2 regions of the Marinilactibacillus sp. Marseille-P9653 genome follow, and region 1 is predicted to be linked to the other one. Evidence: a T-box and tRNA genes for the amino acid it is inferred to sense, from the RefSeq annotation. Region 1 holds a T-box; the other holds one or more tRNA genes.
What was found. The T-box of region 1 lies ahead of serS (serine--tRNA ligase). A T-box ahead of a tRNA ligase gene usually reads a tRNA of that ligase, here a tRNA-Ser.
Positions count from the first base shown of each region.

Region 2: it has a tRNA-Ser gene. The T-box ahead of serS (serine--tRNA ligase) is inferred to sense a tRNA for this amino acid. The anticodon was not compared.

Region 1 covers NZ_CAKAKH010000001.1:8,570-16,248, reverse strand. The annotation lists gene LG377_RS00185 (M20/M25/M40 family metallo-hydrolase) at 1-127, shown strand, start outside; gene LG377_RS00180 (response regulator transcription factor) at 257-955, shown strand; gene LG377_RS00175 (cell wall metabolism sensor histidine kinase WalK) at 990-2,114, shown strand; gene LG377_RS00170 (serine hydrolase) at 2,375-3,709, shown strand; T-box leader at 3,771-3,993, shown strand; gene serS (serine--tRNA ligase) at 4,060-5,337, shown strand; gene msrA (peptide-methionine (S)-S-oxide reductase MsrA) at 5,421-5,954, shown strand; rRNA gene rrf (5S ribosomal RNA) at 6,119-6,234, shown strand; tRNA gene LG377_RS00150 (tRNA-Val) at 6,258-6,330, shown strand; tRNA gene LG377_RS00145 (tRNA-Lys) at 6,342-6,414, shown strand; tRNA gene LG377_RS00140 (tRNA-Leu) at 6,448-6,529, shown strand; tRNA gene LG377_RS00135 (tRNA-Thr) at 6,551-6,623, shown strand; tRNA gene LG377_RS00130 (tRNA-Gly) at 6,629-6,700, shown strand; tRNA gene LG377_RS00125 (tRNA-Leu) at 6,749-6,834, shown strand; tRNA gene LG377_RS00120 (tRNA-Arg) at 6,847-6,920, shown strand; tRNA gene LG377_RS00115 (tRNA-Pro) at 6,945-7,018, shown strand; tRNA gene LG377_RS00110 (tRNA-Met) at 7,045-7,118, shown strand; tRNA gene LG377_RS00105 (tRNA-Ile) at 7,139-7,212, shown strand; tRNA gene LG377_RS00100 (tRNA-Met) at 7,234-7,306, shown strand; tRNA gene LG377_RS00095 (tRNA-Asp) at 7,325-7,397, shown strand; tRNA gene LG377_RS00090 (tRNA-Gly) at 7,409-7,479, shown strand; tRNA gene LG377_RS00085 (tRNA-Ile) at 7,489-7,562, shown strand; tRNA gene LG377_RS00080 (tRNA-Glu) at 7,592-7,663, shown strand.
Region 2 covers NZ_CAKAKH010000001.1:913,278-920,956, reverse strand. The annotation lists partial or broken gene LG377_RS04680 (ISL3 family transposase) at 1-1,236, shown strand, start outside; tRNA gene LG377_RS04675 (tRNA-Gly) at 1,407-1,477, opposite strand; tRNA gene LG377_RS04670 (tRNA-Phe) at 1,491-1,563, opposite strand; tRNA gene LG377_RS04665 (tRNA-Asp) at 1,575-1,647, opposite strand; tRNA gene LG377_RS04660 (tRNA-Ser) at 1,668-1,757, opposite strand; tRNA gene LG377_RS04655 (tRNA-Glu) at 1,788-1,859, opposite strand; tRNA gene LG377_RS04650 (tRNA-Ser) at 1,880-1,967, opposite strand; tRNA gene LG377_RS04645 (tRNA-Ile) at 1,988-2,061, opposite strand; tRNA gene LG377_RS04640 (tRNA-Gly) at 2,071-2,141, opposite strand; tRNA gene LG377_RS04635 (tRNA-Asp) at 2,153-2,225, opposite strand; tRNA gene LG377_RS04630 (tRNA-Met) at 2,242-2,314, opposite strand; tRNA gene LG377_RS04625 (tRNA-Ile) at 2,334-2,407, opposite strand; tRNA gene LG377_RS04620 (tRNA-Met) at 2,426-2,499, opposite strand; tRNA gene LG377_RS04615 (tRNA-Pro) at 2,545-2,618, opposite strand; tRNA gene LG377_RS04610 (tRNA-Arg) at 2,632-2,705, opposite strand; tRNA gene LG377_RS04605 (tRNA-Leu) at 2,718-2,803, opposite strand; tRNA gene LG377_RS04600 (tRNA-Gly) at 2,881-2,952, opposite strand; tRNA gene LG377_RS04595 (tRNA-Thr) at 2,958-3,030, opposite strand; tRNA gene LG377_RS04590 (tRNA-Leu) at 3,052-3,133, opposite strand; tRNA gene LG377_RS04585 (tRNA-Lys) at 3,169-3,241, opposite strand; tRNA gene LG377_RS04580 (tRNA-Val) at 3,249-3,321, opposite strand; rRNA gene rrf (5S ribosomal RNA) at 3,344-3,459, opposite strand; rRNA gene LG377_RS04570 (23S ribosomal RNA) at 3,568-6,483, opposite strand; rRNA gene LG377_RS04565 (16S ribosomal RNA) at 6,704-7,679, opposite strand, start outside.

The DNA.
Region 1 (7,679 bases):
GGTTGTGGATATTGGACCGTTCGGGAAAGATTCTCACAAATTTACAGAGCGACTAGAAAAAACGTATAGTTTCAATGTAGCACCGATCTTGGTACAGAAAACAGTTTTCAATTTACTAGATTCATAGAATAGGTTGGGCACTTTTCATCATGAAGAGTGCTTTTTCTATGTTTATAACGATTTAAGGAAAAGTTTACGAACTACCCTAATAGAACATGATAAAATAAACTAGAATGAAATTAAAGGGGGCAGAATTATGAAAGTGTTAATTGCAGACGACGATAAAGAAATTTGTGACCTACTGGAAATCTATGTGAAAAACGAAGGGTTTGAAGTAGAGAAAGCACATGACGGTCAGGAGACGCTCGACAAATTATACAATCAAGAAATTGACTGTGTTGTACTAGATGTTATGATGCCTAAGAAAACAGGTCTTGAAGTTGTAAAAGAAATCAGAGAAACGTCTCAACTACCGATATTAATGTTGAGTGCGAAGACGGCTGATGTAGATAAAATTAGAGGACTAGCCAATGGGGCAGATGATTATGTTGTTAAGCCATTCAATCCTTTAGAAGTGGTTGCGCGAATCAAATCTTTAATGAGAAGAAGTTCGTATACAAATAGAGAATCTGAAGCAGGCGAATTAGAAATTGGACCATTAATTATTCGCAAGGATCAGCATCAAGTAGAAACAGTAGATGGAACACTGATTCAATTGACTGCTTTAGAATTTGGTATTTTGTTCTTGCTTGCAAGTAATCCCAATCGAGTATTCAGTGCAGATGAAATTTTTGAAAGAGTCTGGAAACAGGAAAGTCTTGTGCCTGCCAAAACCGTAATGGTTCACGTCAGTCATTTGAGAGATAAGATTGAAAAAGCTACTGGTGGAGAGAACGTCGTCAAAACGGTTTGGGGCGTTGGGTACAAAATAGAAGAAAAACAAAGTTTTGAATAAAGCGTACGACCGATTTAATGAATGGAGTAGATAGATGAAACTCACCATGAGAGAACGATTTCGGTTACTGATCGAAGCGTTTGTTACAGCAGGGATTATTTTGCTTTGCTATCTGGCAGCTTATGAGATACTCGGCTGGTTCATAGAAGCTTTTCCAAGTGTTTTTGATGATCTATGGCTGATAGAAGATATTTACAGACAAAATAATCGACAAGGTTTCTGGGGACTTACACCGTTCGTCTTCTTTTTATTAATCCTAATCGCAATGGGCGCCATCTACTGGAGGCTCAAAAGAAGATACAGGCAATATGAGTTGCGACACATTATTGACGAACTGCATTTTATAGCTCAAGGGAACTATACGCATAGAATTAGAGGGAACTATAGTGGTGGATTCGATAAAGTAGTCGATAGTATTCATGTATTAGTGGATTCAACCGTAGAAGCAATGGAAGAAGAGCGTAGGATAGAACAGTCAAAAGATGAGCTGATCACTAATGTCAGTCATGATATCCGAACCCCACTGACCTCGATCATTGGATACTTAGGGTTGATAGAGGAAGGACGATTTCACTCTACAGAGGATCTTCAAAAATATGTACACACTGCCTATAAAAAAGCTAAGCAGATGAAAGTGCTGGTAGATGATTTGTTTGAATATACAAAAGTTAGACAGACGACTACGCCACTTCAGTTGGTCACTTTTGATATGGTGCAGTTGATTGAGCAATTATCAATTGATTTTGAACTAGAAGCTCGGAGTCATCAAATGGAAATCGTTGTCTCGTCAAATGTTGACCGGATTATGATGACTGCTGATACAGAGAAACTTGTCAGAGTATTCAATAATTTGATTTCCAATGCATTGAAGTACGGAAAAGGTGGCAATACGATTGCAATAGAAATCAATAGAGTAGGTGAAAAAGCTGTGATTTCTGTTAAAAACGATGGAGAGCCTTTACCTAAAGAAGCGGTCGACCAGATATTTGAACGTTTCTACCGAGCGGAGACATCGAGATCTCAAGAAACAGCAGGTACAGGACTCGGTCTCGCAATCGCTCAGAGTATTATAGAGTTACACGGAGGTACCATCACAGCGCAGTCTAGTAAAAAATGGACAAGCTTTGATATTCAATTACCCTTGATCCAAGAAGAATAGCTAGTTTTGAAAAGCATCTATCCTCCCAAGGATAGGTGTTTTTTTGTAACAATCATCTAAAAAAAGAAGCTAATTGAAAATAGACGTACATAGTCATGTCTATTTTATGAAGATACTGGAAAAGTAGTTGTTTTTTCATAAGCGAGAGAGTACCATGAAGAAGGTTGAAATTGAAGAACAATCAGTAACAAGCCGACCAGAAAAATTCAACCCAAAAAAACTCGATGTAAATCGCATCATTTAGGAGAACGTATTTATTTATGAAACTATTCAAAAAAACTTTTAAAAGTATGATCATTTCAGGAATCACCGCTAGTATAGTCGCGCCTATCGCATTGAATGCAGAGTCAGTCGCTCAAGCAGCGCCTCAAGCACCGGAAATTGAAGCAGAAGCAGCATTAGTAGTAGACTTTGATACAAATCAAATTTTGTTGAATCAGAATGCAGATAGTCAAAGAGGTATCGCTTCAATGACTAAAATGTTAGTAGAGTACTTATTATTCCAAGAGATTGAAGCTGGGAACCTTGATTGGAGCACAGAAACGACGATCAGTGAATATGCTCATCAGGTCAGCCAGAATTATGAATTGTCTAATGTTCCTTTAAGACAAGGTGAAACGTATACCATTGAAGAGCTGTACCAAGCGTTGGCAATCTATTCTGCTAATGGTGCGACGATTGCGATTGCAGAAGAAATTGCAGGATCTGAACCGGAACTTGTTGACCGTATGCGTGAGCTTGTTGAATCTTGGGGTGTAACCGAGTTTGAACTATATAATACAACAGGACTGAGTAACGCTTCTTTAGGTGACAATATTTATCCAGGAAGCACAGCGGAAAATGAAAACATTATGTCTGCAAGAGGCATCGCTACTGTTGCCTCTCATCTGTTGAAAGATTATCCAGATGTACTGAAAACCTCTAGTATCCCGAGTATGGTATTCAGAGAAGGTACAAGCGATGCTATCCAGATGAAGAACTGGAACTGGATGCTGGAAGGGTTAATCCATGAAAGACCAAATGTAGATGGACTTAAAACAGGTACAACACCTTTTGCAGGTGCGACATTTACAGGTACTGCTATAGAAGATGGTCGAAGAATTATTACCGTTGTTATGGGTGCAGGAGATGGCGTAACGAATCGTGAACAGCGTTTCAATGAGACAGATAAACTGATGAACTACGGATTTGGTGACTGGGATTCTGCAACGATTATGGAAGAGGATACTGTTCTTGAAGATGTAGAACCTTTAATGATCCGAAATGGTCAAGAAGACCAAGTGGAACTCATGACATCAGAGTCAGTAGACTATTTATTGCCAGAAGGTGTTTCGCAAGAAGATGTCGAGTGGACATTTACACCTGATGAAGAAGCACTAAGTCAAGACGGCACGCTAGAAGCTCCTGTAGAAAAAGGGCAAAATGTAGGTACGTTAACCTTTTCGTTTGAAGGAGACGATTTAGGTTACCTTGACGGAAGCAAGCATAAGGCTATTTCTGTCGTTACTTCAGAAGCAGTAGATCGTGCTGGATTCTTTTCAGTGCTCGGAACATGGTTCGGTGACTTCTTCAGTGGCGTAATGAATCGCTTTTAAGTAGCGAAATAAACGTATTGATTTAATAGGGTAAGTGAAGTAAAATAAATGCATAATAGAATTGAACGTTATAGTGTGAACTAGTAAGTGAAGCGAAGGTCAAGAGAGTCAGTGGGTGGTGTGAACTGATACTTCGTAATCTGAATCCATTGCACGAGTAAATGGTGATGCAGGACTTTTCTTGCTTAAATCATTTCGGTAGAGCCCGTTAAAACTCTTAGAGAGCAGAAGGATTTCCTTCTGAATCAGGGTGGAACCGCGAGAAGCAGTCTTTCGTCCCTTCATAATTGAAGGGGTGGAGACTGCTTTTTTTGTACCCGTTCAACAACAAATAGAAAAGAGGGAATAAAATGTTAGATATAAAGTTAATCCGAACACAATTTGATGAAATCAAGCAGAAATTAGAAACGCGTGGTGTAGACCCACAGGAGTTGATGCAACTTAAAGAGTTGGATGAGAAGAGAAGAGACTATATTCAAAAGTCTGAACAGTTAAAGAAAACTAGAAACGATGTGTCTGACGAAATTGCCAATAAAAAAAGAAATAAAGAAAATGCAGATGATGCCATTGCTTCTATGCAAAAAGTAGGCGCTGAGATCAAACAGATCGACAAAGATTTAGAAGAAATCGAAGTACAATTTCACGGAATTGCTGCTGGCTTACCAAACTTGCCACATGATTCTTTGCCAGTAGGAGCTGATGAAGAGTCGAATCAAGAGATTCGTCGTTGGGGAGAAATCAATGAAACACCTGCGTTTGAGATGAAACCACACTGGGAAATTGGAACAGATCTAGATATTCTAGATTTTGAAAGAGGCGCTAAAGTTGCTAAAAGTCGTTTCTTGTATTACAAAGGCCTAGGAGCGAGATTAGAAAGAGCACTTTATAACTTTATGTTAGATGTGCATACTGAAGAACACGGCTACTATGAAATGATTCCACCATATCTGGTGAACGAAGAATCTCTCTATGGAACCGGTCAGTTCCCGAAATTCAAAGAAGATGTCTTCCAAATCAAAGATACAGCTTTAACGCTAATTCCGACAGCTGAAGTACCACTGACAAATTACTACAGAGACGAAATTCTAGAAGAGGCAGATCTACCGAAGTACTTCACTGCTTTATCTCCATCATTCCGTTCTGAAGCAGGGAGTGCCGGAAGAGACACTAGAGGTCTAATCAGATTACACCAATTCAATAAAGTTGAAATGATCAAATTTGCAAAACCAGAAGACTCTTATGAAGAATTAGAGAAAATGACGGCAAATGCTGAAGCAATCCTTCAGAAACTGAATCTTCCATATAGAGTTGTACTTCTATCTACTGGGGATACAGGATTTGCTGCAGCTAAAACATATGACCTTGAAGTATGGATTCCAGCACAAGACACCTATAGAGAAATTAGTTCTTGTTCAAATACGGAAGCTTTCCAGGCCAGAAGAGCAAAAATCCGTTATAGAAAAGAAGAAGACGGCAAAATAGATTATGTTCATACATTAAATGGTTCAGGACTAGCTATTGGAAGAACCGTTGCAGCTATTCTAGAAAATTACCAGCAAGAAGACGGTTCAGTTAAGGTGCCGGAAGTCCTTGTTCCTTATATGGGTGGTATAACAGAAATCAGGTAAAAGAGTTTATAAGTTGTTTCGATTAAAGGGTGGATTGAATTGGTGATATAATGAGTTGTACCCAATCGATTAGGAGGGAAATTATGTCTGAGAAAAATTTTGAAACAGCGATATTTGCAGGAGGTTGTTTCTGGTGTATGGTGAAACCATTCGATAGTTTGCCAGGAATAGAAAAAGTAACTTCAGGATATACTGGTGGCACTGTAGAAAATCCAACTTACAGACAGGTGACTTCAGGAACAACAGGTCATACCGAAGCTGTTGAAATCAAATATGATCCTTCAAAGATTTCATATGAAGAGTTAGTAGAAATTTACTGGCAACAAACCGACCCTACAGATGCAGGTGGACAATTTGCTGACCGTGGAGATTCTTATAGACCCGTTATATTCTATAACAACGATGAACAAAGAGAAACGGCAGAGGCTTCAAAAAAAGCATTAAATGAAAGTGGTCGCTTCGATCGTCCTATCGTAACGACAATTGAACCAGCTCAACCGTTTTATGAAGCGGAAGACTATCATCAAGACTTTTACAAAAAAGAATCAGCGCACTATAAGAGATATAGTAAAGGTTCAGGAAGAGTCGATTTTATTGATCAAAACTGGGACAAATAAGCTTTTTCTAGGTATTGTTCCAATAAAAGGGAAATGTCGGAAAGCTTGTTCCGGCATTTTTCTTTTATTTTTTTATTAAAATGATTGACAAAGATATAATCCCATTGTATTATATAAGAGTTGCTGCTAATTGATTATTTCTTTTAGCGCCAGCACGAAAACTGTATAGCGGTTATGGCGAGAAGGATCCACCTGTTTCCATTTCGAACACAGAAGTTAAGCTTCTCAGCGCCGAGGATAGTGAGGGGTTTCTCCTTGTGAAAGCAGGACGTCGTTATGCAGCAATCGTTTGATTGTATTATTGGAGGTTTAGCTCAGTTGGGAGAGCATCTGCCTTACAAGCAGAGGGTCAGCGGTTCGAGCCCGTTAACCTCCATAATTTTTTCGGAGCCGTTAGCTCAGTCGGTAGAGCATCTGACTTTTAATCAGAGGGTCGCAGGTTCGAACCCTGCACGGCTCATTGCATAGTGATGTGCAAGCTAAATAGAACAGCGCGGATGTGGCGGAATTGGCAGACGCACTAGATTTAGGATCTAGCGCTTCACGGCGTGGGGGTTCAAGTCCCTCCATCCGCATAGTTCATTTAAAAGATTCAAGCCGGCTTAGCTCAGTTGGTAGAGCAACTGATTTGTAATCAGTAGGTCGAGGGTTCAAATCCTTTAGCCGGCATTTCAGCGAAAGTAGTTCAGTGGTAGAACATCACCTTGCCAAGGTGGGGGTCGCGGGTTCGAATCCCGTCTTTCGCTTGGTTATAGATAAAGCGAATGAATATTTACTTAGTCTTAACAGTAATTGCCGGGGTGGCGGAACTGGTAGACGCACAGGACTTAAAATCCTGCGGTGAGTTTTCACCGTGCCGGTTCGATTCCGGCCCTCGGCATTTGAAATACTCGCACCCTTAGCTCAATTGGATAGAGTACCTGACTACGAATCAGGCGGTTAGAGGTTCGACTCCTCTAGGGTGCATTTCCGAAAGGAAAAAGTAAAGTACGGGAAGTAGCTCAGCTTGGTAGAGCACTTGGTTTGGGACCAAGGGGTCGCAGGTTCGAATCCTGTCTTCCCGATTTTTCTAAAAGAGCCATTTTATAATGGCGGTGTAGCTCAGCTGGCTAGAGCGTACGGTTCATACCCGTGAGGTCGTGGGTTCGACTCCCTCCGCCGCTATCATTGTTTTTCAGAAAATTGGACCTTTAGCTCAGTTGGTTAGAGCAGACGGCTCATAACCGTCCGGTCGCAGGTTCGAATCCTGCAAGGTCCATTTTCAATCGTTCGATATTATCGCGGGGTAGAGCAGTTGGCAGCTCGTCGGGCTCATAACCCGGAGGTCACAGGTTCGAGTCCTGTCCCCGCAATCCAAACAAAATTAACTTGGTCCCGTAGTGTAGCGGTTATCACGCCTGCCTGTCACGCAGGAGATCGCGGGTTCGAATCCCGTCGGGACCGTTCAACTTTATGCGGGTGTAGTTTAGTGGTAAAACCACAGCCTTCCAAGCTGTCGTCGCGAGTTCGATTCTCGTCACCCGCTTTTTGTTTGGGGCCTATAGCTCAGCTGGTTAGAGCGCACGCCTGATAAGCGTGAGGTCGGTGGTTCGAGTCCACTTAGGCCCATTGTTTCATATTAATAAAGTCACTTAACCGGCCCCTTGGTCAAGCGGTTAAGACACCGCCCTTTCACGGCGGTAACACGGGTTCGAATCCCGTAGGGGTCATTAGCAGGAGACTGCT
Region 2 (7,679 bases), 900 kb from region 1:
AAGAAATGCAAATTTATAGACTGTACACTGACTTATACTCCTACGGAATGTAAAAAATGTCAGGTGCCAAACAAAAACTTCTCTATCTATAAAAATGGGACTCAGACCTCTAGAATCACTTTTCCGATGTCTGGTATTTATCCGACCTATCTCAGAGTGAAAAAGCAGCGGTTCAAATGTAAATCTTGTGGATCAACGTTTACTGCCGAAACACCCATTGTAAAAGAGCAGTGCTTTATTTCTAACTTCATCAAAGCAGAAATACTGACGAAGTCAGCTGACGCACGTTCAATCAAGAGCTTGTCTGAAGAGACGACTGTCTCTGCCACAACCATTCAAAGAATCATCAATGAACAAGTGAAGTATTATCGACCTTACTATCATTCATTGCCTGAGAACTTGTCAGTGGATGAATTCAAGTATGGTGAAGGCCAAATGGCTTTTGAGTATATCGATGTTGTGACAGGTACGATATTAGATATTCTACCAAGTAGAGATACACGAACAAACAAAGATCACTTCTATTCTCGATATAGTCAAAAGCAAAGAAATCAGGTTAAAACTATTACGACAGATATGAATGCCAGTTACGTCAGCTTCTTACCTGAACTGTTTCCGAACGCTGATATCATTATCGATCGATTTCATATCGTTCAGCTCGTGAATCGATCCATGAACAAGACACGCGTAAAAGTCATGAATCGACTTCGAACCTCTAATGGAGAAGATCAAAAGAAATACAGACGATTAAAACGATTCTGGAAAAAACTTCTGAAGAAAGAGTCTGAATTATCTTATACCGTTTATCAATAGTTTCCGCTGTTTGGGCAACGTTTGGAAGCCGCAATTGTTTCAGAGATGTTGGCTTATGATCCAGAACTGAAAGAAACGTATAGGGTCTACCAAGCTGTTCTCAAGTCCGTTGAAGAGAATGACTCAAAGCAGTTAAGAGCTATTTTAGATCAACCTGCTTCTCCTGAACTATCTGGATACATGAAAACTAGTTTAAAGACGCTAAGAACTCATTTCACTCATATCCAAAACACCTTTATTTACCCTTATAACAACGGAAAGATAGAGGGAATCAATAACAAGATCAAAGTATTAAACCGGGTAGCCTATGGCTACAAGAACTTTATTCACTATAAAAATCGTATTATCCTACATTTCAATTTAAAACCAATTAGATTTAAACATCGAATAATAGAAAAAGGAAGAGACTGCACAGTAGCGTAAGCTAGCCGTGCAATCTCTTCCTGAGATCATTCTTGATTATCTAAATTCTTCACCAACGTCATTTGACGTAGAACCTTTAATAGCTTCCACTAGAATATATCATTCGAGTAGTAAATCATTGAGTACAAAAAAAGCGATTCATCATTTAAGATGAATCGCTTTTTATATGAAGCGGGTGACGAGAATCGAACTCGCGACGACAGCTTGGAAGGCTGTGGTTTTACCACTAAACTACACCCGCAACGCAAAAAAAATGGCGCAGGACAGAGTCGAACTGCCGACACACGGAGCTTCAATCCGTTGCTCTACCAACTGAGCTACTGCGCCAAAACAACAAACGGTCCCGACGGGATTCGAACCCGCGATCTCCTGCGTGACAGGCAGGCGTGATAACCGCTACACTACGGGACCAGATCGTTCTTAATTTGGTAAGGAGGATGTGGGATTCGAACCCACGCGCGTTTTTACACACCTGACGGTTTTCAAGACCGTTCCCTTAAGCCGGACTTGGGTAATCCTCCAGTAAATCTATAGTAGCAGTTTCCTGCTAATGACCCCTACGGGATTCGAACCCGTGTTACCGCCGTGAAAGGGCGGTGTCTTAACCGCTTGACCAAGGGGCCTTGCAATAAAAAAATAAAAACGGAGAAGGAGGGATTTGAACCCTCGCGCCGCGTAAACGACCTACACCCTTAGCAGGGGCGCCTCTTCAGCCACTTGAGTACTTCCCCATATCAATAAATGATACGAATGGGCCTAAGTGGACTCGAACCACCGACCTCACGCTTATCAGGCGTGCGCTCTAACCAGCTGAGCTATAGGCCCCAAACAAAAAGCGGGTGACGAGAATCGAACTCGCGACGACAGCTTGGAAGGCTGTGGTTTTACCACTAAACTACACCCGCATAATGTTGAACGGTCCCGACGGGATTCGAACCCGCGATCTCCTGCGTGACAGGCAGGCGTGATAACCGCTACACTACGGGACCATGCTCTTTGTTTCAATTGCGGGGACAGGACTCGAACCTGTGACCTCCGGGTTATGAGCCCGACGAGCTGCCAACTGCTCTACCCCGCGATAATAAAAAATGTATTAATGGACCTTGCAGGACTCGAACCTGCGACCGGACGGTTATGAGCCGTCTGCTCTAACCAACTGAGCTAAAGGTCCGCTTACTATAATTAGATATAGCGGCGGAGGGAGTCGAACCCACGACCTCACGGGTATGAACCGTACGCTCTAGCCAGCTGAGCTACACCGCCATCGTCCTATGTAAGAAAGCAATACGGCGTTTTCTTCATAAGAAATCGGGAAGACAGGATTCGAACCTGCGACCCCTTGGTCCCAAACCAAGTGCTCTACCAAGCTGAGCTACTTCCCGTATGCTTTAAAAATGCACCCTAGAGGAGTCGAACCTCTAACCGCCTGATTCGTAGTCAGGTACTCTATCCAATTGAGCTAAGGGTGCTATTAAGTTAAGTGCCGAGGGCCGGAGTCGAACCGGCACGGTGAATACTCACCGCAGGATTTTAAGTCCTGTGCGTCTACCAATTCCGCCACCCCGGCTAATGATAGGGCATAATAAGCTTTGTAGAAGACAAATTTGTCTATTAAATTATCAACTTCTGATTGAAAGTCGATCAAGCGAAAGACGGGATTCGAACCCGCGACCCCCACCTTGGCAAGGTGATGTTCTACCACTGAACTACTTTCGCTGAAATGCCGGCTAAAGGATTTGAACCCTCGACCTACTGATTACAAATCAGTTGCTCTACCAACTGAGCTAAGCCGGCACAATAATATAAATATAAACATGCGGATGGAGGGACTTGAACCCCCACGCCGTGAAGCGCTAGATCCTAAATCTAGTGCGTCTGCCAATTCCGCCACATCCGCGTTTAAGATATTTATCATTACACATTACTGTGTAATGAGCCGTGCAGGGTTCGAACCTGCGACCCTCTGATTAAAAGTCAGATGCTCTACCGACTGAGCTAACGGCTCAAAAAAATGGAGGTTAACGGGCTCGAACCGCTGACCCTCTGCTTGTAAGGCAGATGCTCTCCCAACTGAGCTAAACCTCCAAAAATAAAAAATCAAGAGCTTGCACGGCAACGTCCTGCTTTCACAAGGGGAAACCCCTCACTATCCTCGGCGCTGGGAAGCTTAACGGCTGTGTTCGGAATGGGAACAGGTGGATCCTTCCCGCCATCATTACCGCACAATGACTCTTTTCTTTTTATAAGAGAACGTTGTTCTCTGAAAACTAGATAGTTGAATTCTTGCAAACATGTTTTGACGCAACACCCTCATACTCTTAACCCCGTTTTGTGGTTAAGTCCTCGATCGATTAGTACTGGTCCGCTCCATACATCACTGTACTTCCACTTCCAGCCTATCTACCTGATCATCTTTCAGGGATCTTACTTCCTTAAAGGAATGGGAAATCTCATCTTGAAGGGGGCTTCACGCTTAGATGCTTTCAGCGTTTATCCCGTCCACACATAGCTACCCAGCGATGCCTTTGGCAAGACAACTGGTACACCAGCGGTGTGTCCATCCCGGTCCTCTCGTACTAAGGATAGCTCTTCTCAAATTTCCAACGCCCGCGACGGATAGGGACCGAACTGTCTCACGACGTTCTGAACCCAGCTCGCGTGCCGCTTTAATGGGCGAACAGCCCAACCCTTGGGACCGACTACAGCCCCAGGATGCGACGAGCCGACATCGAGGTGCCAAACCTCCCCGTCGATGTGAACTCTTGGGGGAGATAAGCCTGTTATCCCCAGGGTAGCTTTTATCCGTTGAGCGATGGCCCTTCCATACGGAACCACCGGATCACTAAGCCCGACTTTCGTCCCTGCTCGACTTGTAGGTCTCGCAGTCAAGCTCCCTTTTGCCTTTACACTCTGCGAATGATTTCCAACCATTCTGAGGGAACCTTTGGGCGCCTCCGTTACTCTTTAGGAGGCGACCGCCCCAGTCAAACTGCCCATCTGACACTGTCTCCCAACCGGATTACGGTTGCGGGTTAGAGTGGCCATACAGCGAGGGTAGTATCCCACCATTGCCTCCACCAAAACTGGCGTTCTGGCTTCATTGGCTCCTACCTATCCTGTACAAGCTGTACAGACACTCAATATCAAACTACAGTAAAGCTCCATGGGGTCTTTCCGTCCTGTCGCGGGTAACCTGCATCTTCACAGGTACTATAATTTCACCGAGTCTCTCGTTGAGACAGTGCCCAAATCGTTACACCTTTCGTGCGGGTCGGAACTTACCCGACAAGGAATTTCGCTACCTTAGGACCGTTATAGTTACGGCCGCCGTTTACTGGGGCTTCAATTCAAAGCTTCGCCGAAGCTAACCTTTCCTCTTAACCTTCCAGCACCGGGCAGGTGTCAGCCCCTATACATCTTCTTTCGAATTAGCAGAGACCTGTGTTTTTGGTAAACAGTCGCTTGGGCCTATTCACTGCGGCTGACCAGATGGTCAGCACCCCTTCTCCCGAAGTTACGGGGTCATTTTGCCGAGTTCCTTAACGAGAGTTCTCTCGATCACCTTAGGATTCTCTCCTCGACTACCTGTGTCGGTTTGCGGTACGGGCAGCCTACTTCTAACTAGAAGCTTTTCTTGACAGTGTGACATCAGATACTTCGGTACTATAATTTCCCTCCCCATCACAACTTGTCCGTATAGATATAAGCATTTGACTCATATCAAGACTTATTGCTTGGGCGCGCATATCCAACAGCGCGCTTATCTTAGCCTTCTGCGTCCCTCCATTGTTCAAACAAAGCAGACTGGTACAGGAATCTCTACCTGTTGTCCATCGCCTACGCCTATCGGCCTCGGCTTAGGTCCCGACTAACCCTGGGAGGACGAGCCTTCCCCAGGAAACCTTAGTCATTCGGTGCACGGGATTCTCACCCGTGTTTCGCTACTCATACCGGCATTCTCACTTCTAAGCGCTCCACAAGTCCTCACGATCTTGCTTCAATGCCCTTAGAACGCTCTCCTACCATAGAACCATAAGGTTCTATCCGTGGTTTCGGTATCTTGTTTAGCCCCGGTAAATTTTCGGCGCAGGACCACTCGACTAGTGAGCTATTACGCACTCTTTAAATGATGGCTGCTTCTAAGCCAACATCCTAGTTGTCTGAGCAGTCCCACATCCTTTTCCACTTAACAAGAATTTTGGGACCTTAACCGACGGTCTGGGCTGTTTCCCTTTCCACTACGGATCTTATCACTCGCAGTGTGACTCCCGGATCTACATACAGTGGCATTCGGAGTTTATCAGGATTCGGTAACCCGATAAGGGCCCCTAGTCCAAACAGTCGCTCTACCTCCACGATGCACTATCCGAGGCTAGCCCTAAAGCTATTTCGGAGAGAACCAGCTATCTCCAAGTTCGATTGGAATTTCTCCGCTACCCACACCTCATCCCCGCACTTTTCAACGTACGTGGGTTCGGGCCTCCAGTGCATTTCACTGCACCTTCACCCTGGACATGGGTAGGTCACTTGGTTTCGGGTCGACGACGGCATACTAAACGCCCTATTCAGACTCGCTTTCGCTGCGGCTCCACCTCTTCGGCTTAACCTTGCATGACATCGTCACTCGCCGGTCCATTCTACAAAAGGTACGCCATCACCCGTAAAAGGGCTTTGACTACTTGTAAGCACACGGTTTCAGGTGCTGTTTCACTCCCCTTCCGGGGTTCTTTTCACCTTTCCCTCACGGTACTGGTTCACTATCGGTCACTAGGAAGTATTTAGGCTTGGGAGATGGTCCTCCCGGATTCCGACGGAATTTCTCGTGTTCCGCCGTACTCAGGATACCAGCTAGGTAAGATCAGATGTCGTATACGGGGCTTTCACCCTGTCTCGCGAACCATTCCAGGTTCTTCTACTATCTTTACTCGTCCATATCGCCGGTCCTACAACCCCAAAGAGCAAGCTCTTTGGTTTGGCCTCTTCCCGTTTCGCTCGCCGCTACTCAGGGAATCGCATTTGCTTTCTCTTCCTGCAGGTACTTAGATGTTTCAGTTCCCCACGTCTACCTTCTTCTCAGCTATGTATTCACTGAAAAGATATCACCCTATGACTGGTGATGGGTTCCCCCATTCGGAAATCTTTGGATCAAAGCTCACTTACAGCTCCCCAAAGCATATCGGTGTTCGTCCCGTCCTTCGTCGGCTCCTAGTGCCAAGGCATCCACCGTGCGCCCTTGTTCACTTAACCTTGCGGTTAAGAGTATGATATTAATTAGCGATGAGAGTTCTATTCAAGGAACAAAACTTTCTCAATTTGTTAATCTCGGTGTTGTTTCTTAACATGTTTGTTATTAATTCAACTATCCAGTTTTCAAAGAACAAAGTATAGAAGGAATAAATCCTTCAAAACTAAACAAAGTAAAGTAACCTGTGCAAGGTTCCGTTTGCCCTTAAGGCAATATCCTTAGAAAGGAGGTGATCCAGCCGCACCTTCCGATACGGCTACCTTGTTACGACTTCACCCCAATCATCCATCCCACCTTCGGCGGCTGGCTCCCCTAAGGGTTACCCTACCGACTTCGGGTGTTACGGACTTTCGTGGTGTGACGGGCGGTGTGTACAAGACCCGGGAACGTATTCACCGCGGCGTTCTGATCCGCGATTACTAGCGATTCCAGCTTCATGCAGGCGAGTTGCAGCCTACAATCCGAACTGAGAATGGCTTTAAGAGATTAGCTCAACCTTGCGGTCTGGCGACTCGTTGTACCATCCATTGTAGCACGTGTGTAGCCCAAGTCATAAGGGGCATGATGATTTGACGTCATCCCCGCCTTCCTCCGGTTTATCACCGGCAGTCTCGCTAGAGTGCCCAACTGAATGCTGGCAACTAACAATAGGGGTTGCGCTCGTTACGGGACTTAACCCAACATCTCACGACACGAGCTGACGACAACCATGCACCACCTGTCACTCTGTCCCCGAAGGGAAAGCTCTATCTCTAGAGTGTTCAGAGGATGTCAAGACTTGGTAAGGTTCTTCGCGTTGCTTCGAATTAAACCACATGCTCCACCGCTTGTGCGGGTCCCCGTCAATTCCTTTGAGTTTCAGCCTTGCGGCCGTACTCCCCAGGCGGAGTGCTTAATGCGTTAGCTCCAGCACTGAAGGGCGGAAACCCTCCAACACTTAGCACTCATCGTTTACGGCGTGGACTACCAGGGTATCTAATCCTGTTCGCTCCCCACGCTTTCGAGCCTCAGCGTCAATTACAGACCAGAAAGTCGCCTTCGCCACTGGTGTTCCTCCATATATCTACGCATTTCACCGCTACACATGGAATTCCACTTTCCTCTTCTGCATTCAAGTCTTCCAGTTTCCAATGACCTTCCACGGTTGAGCCGTGGGCTTTCACATCAGACTTAAAAGACCGCCTGCGCTCGCTTTACG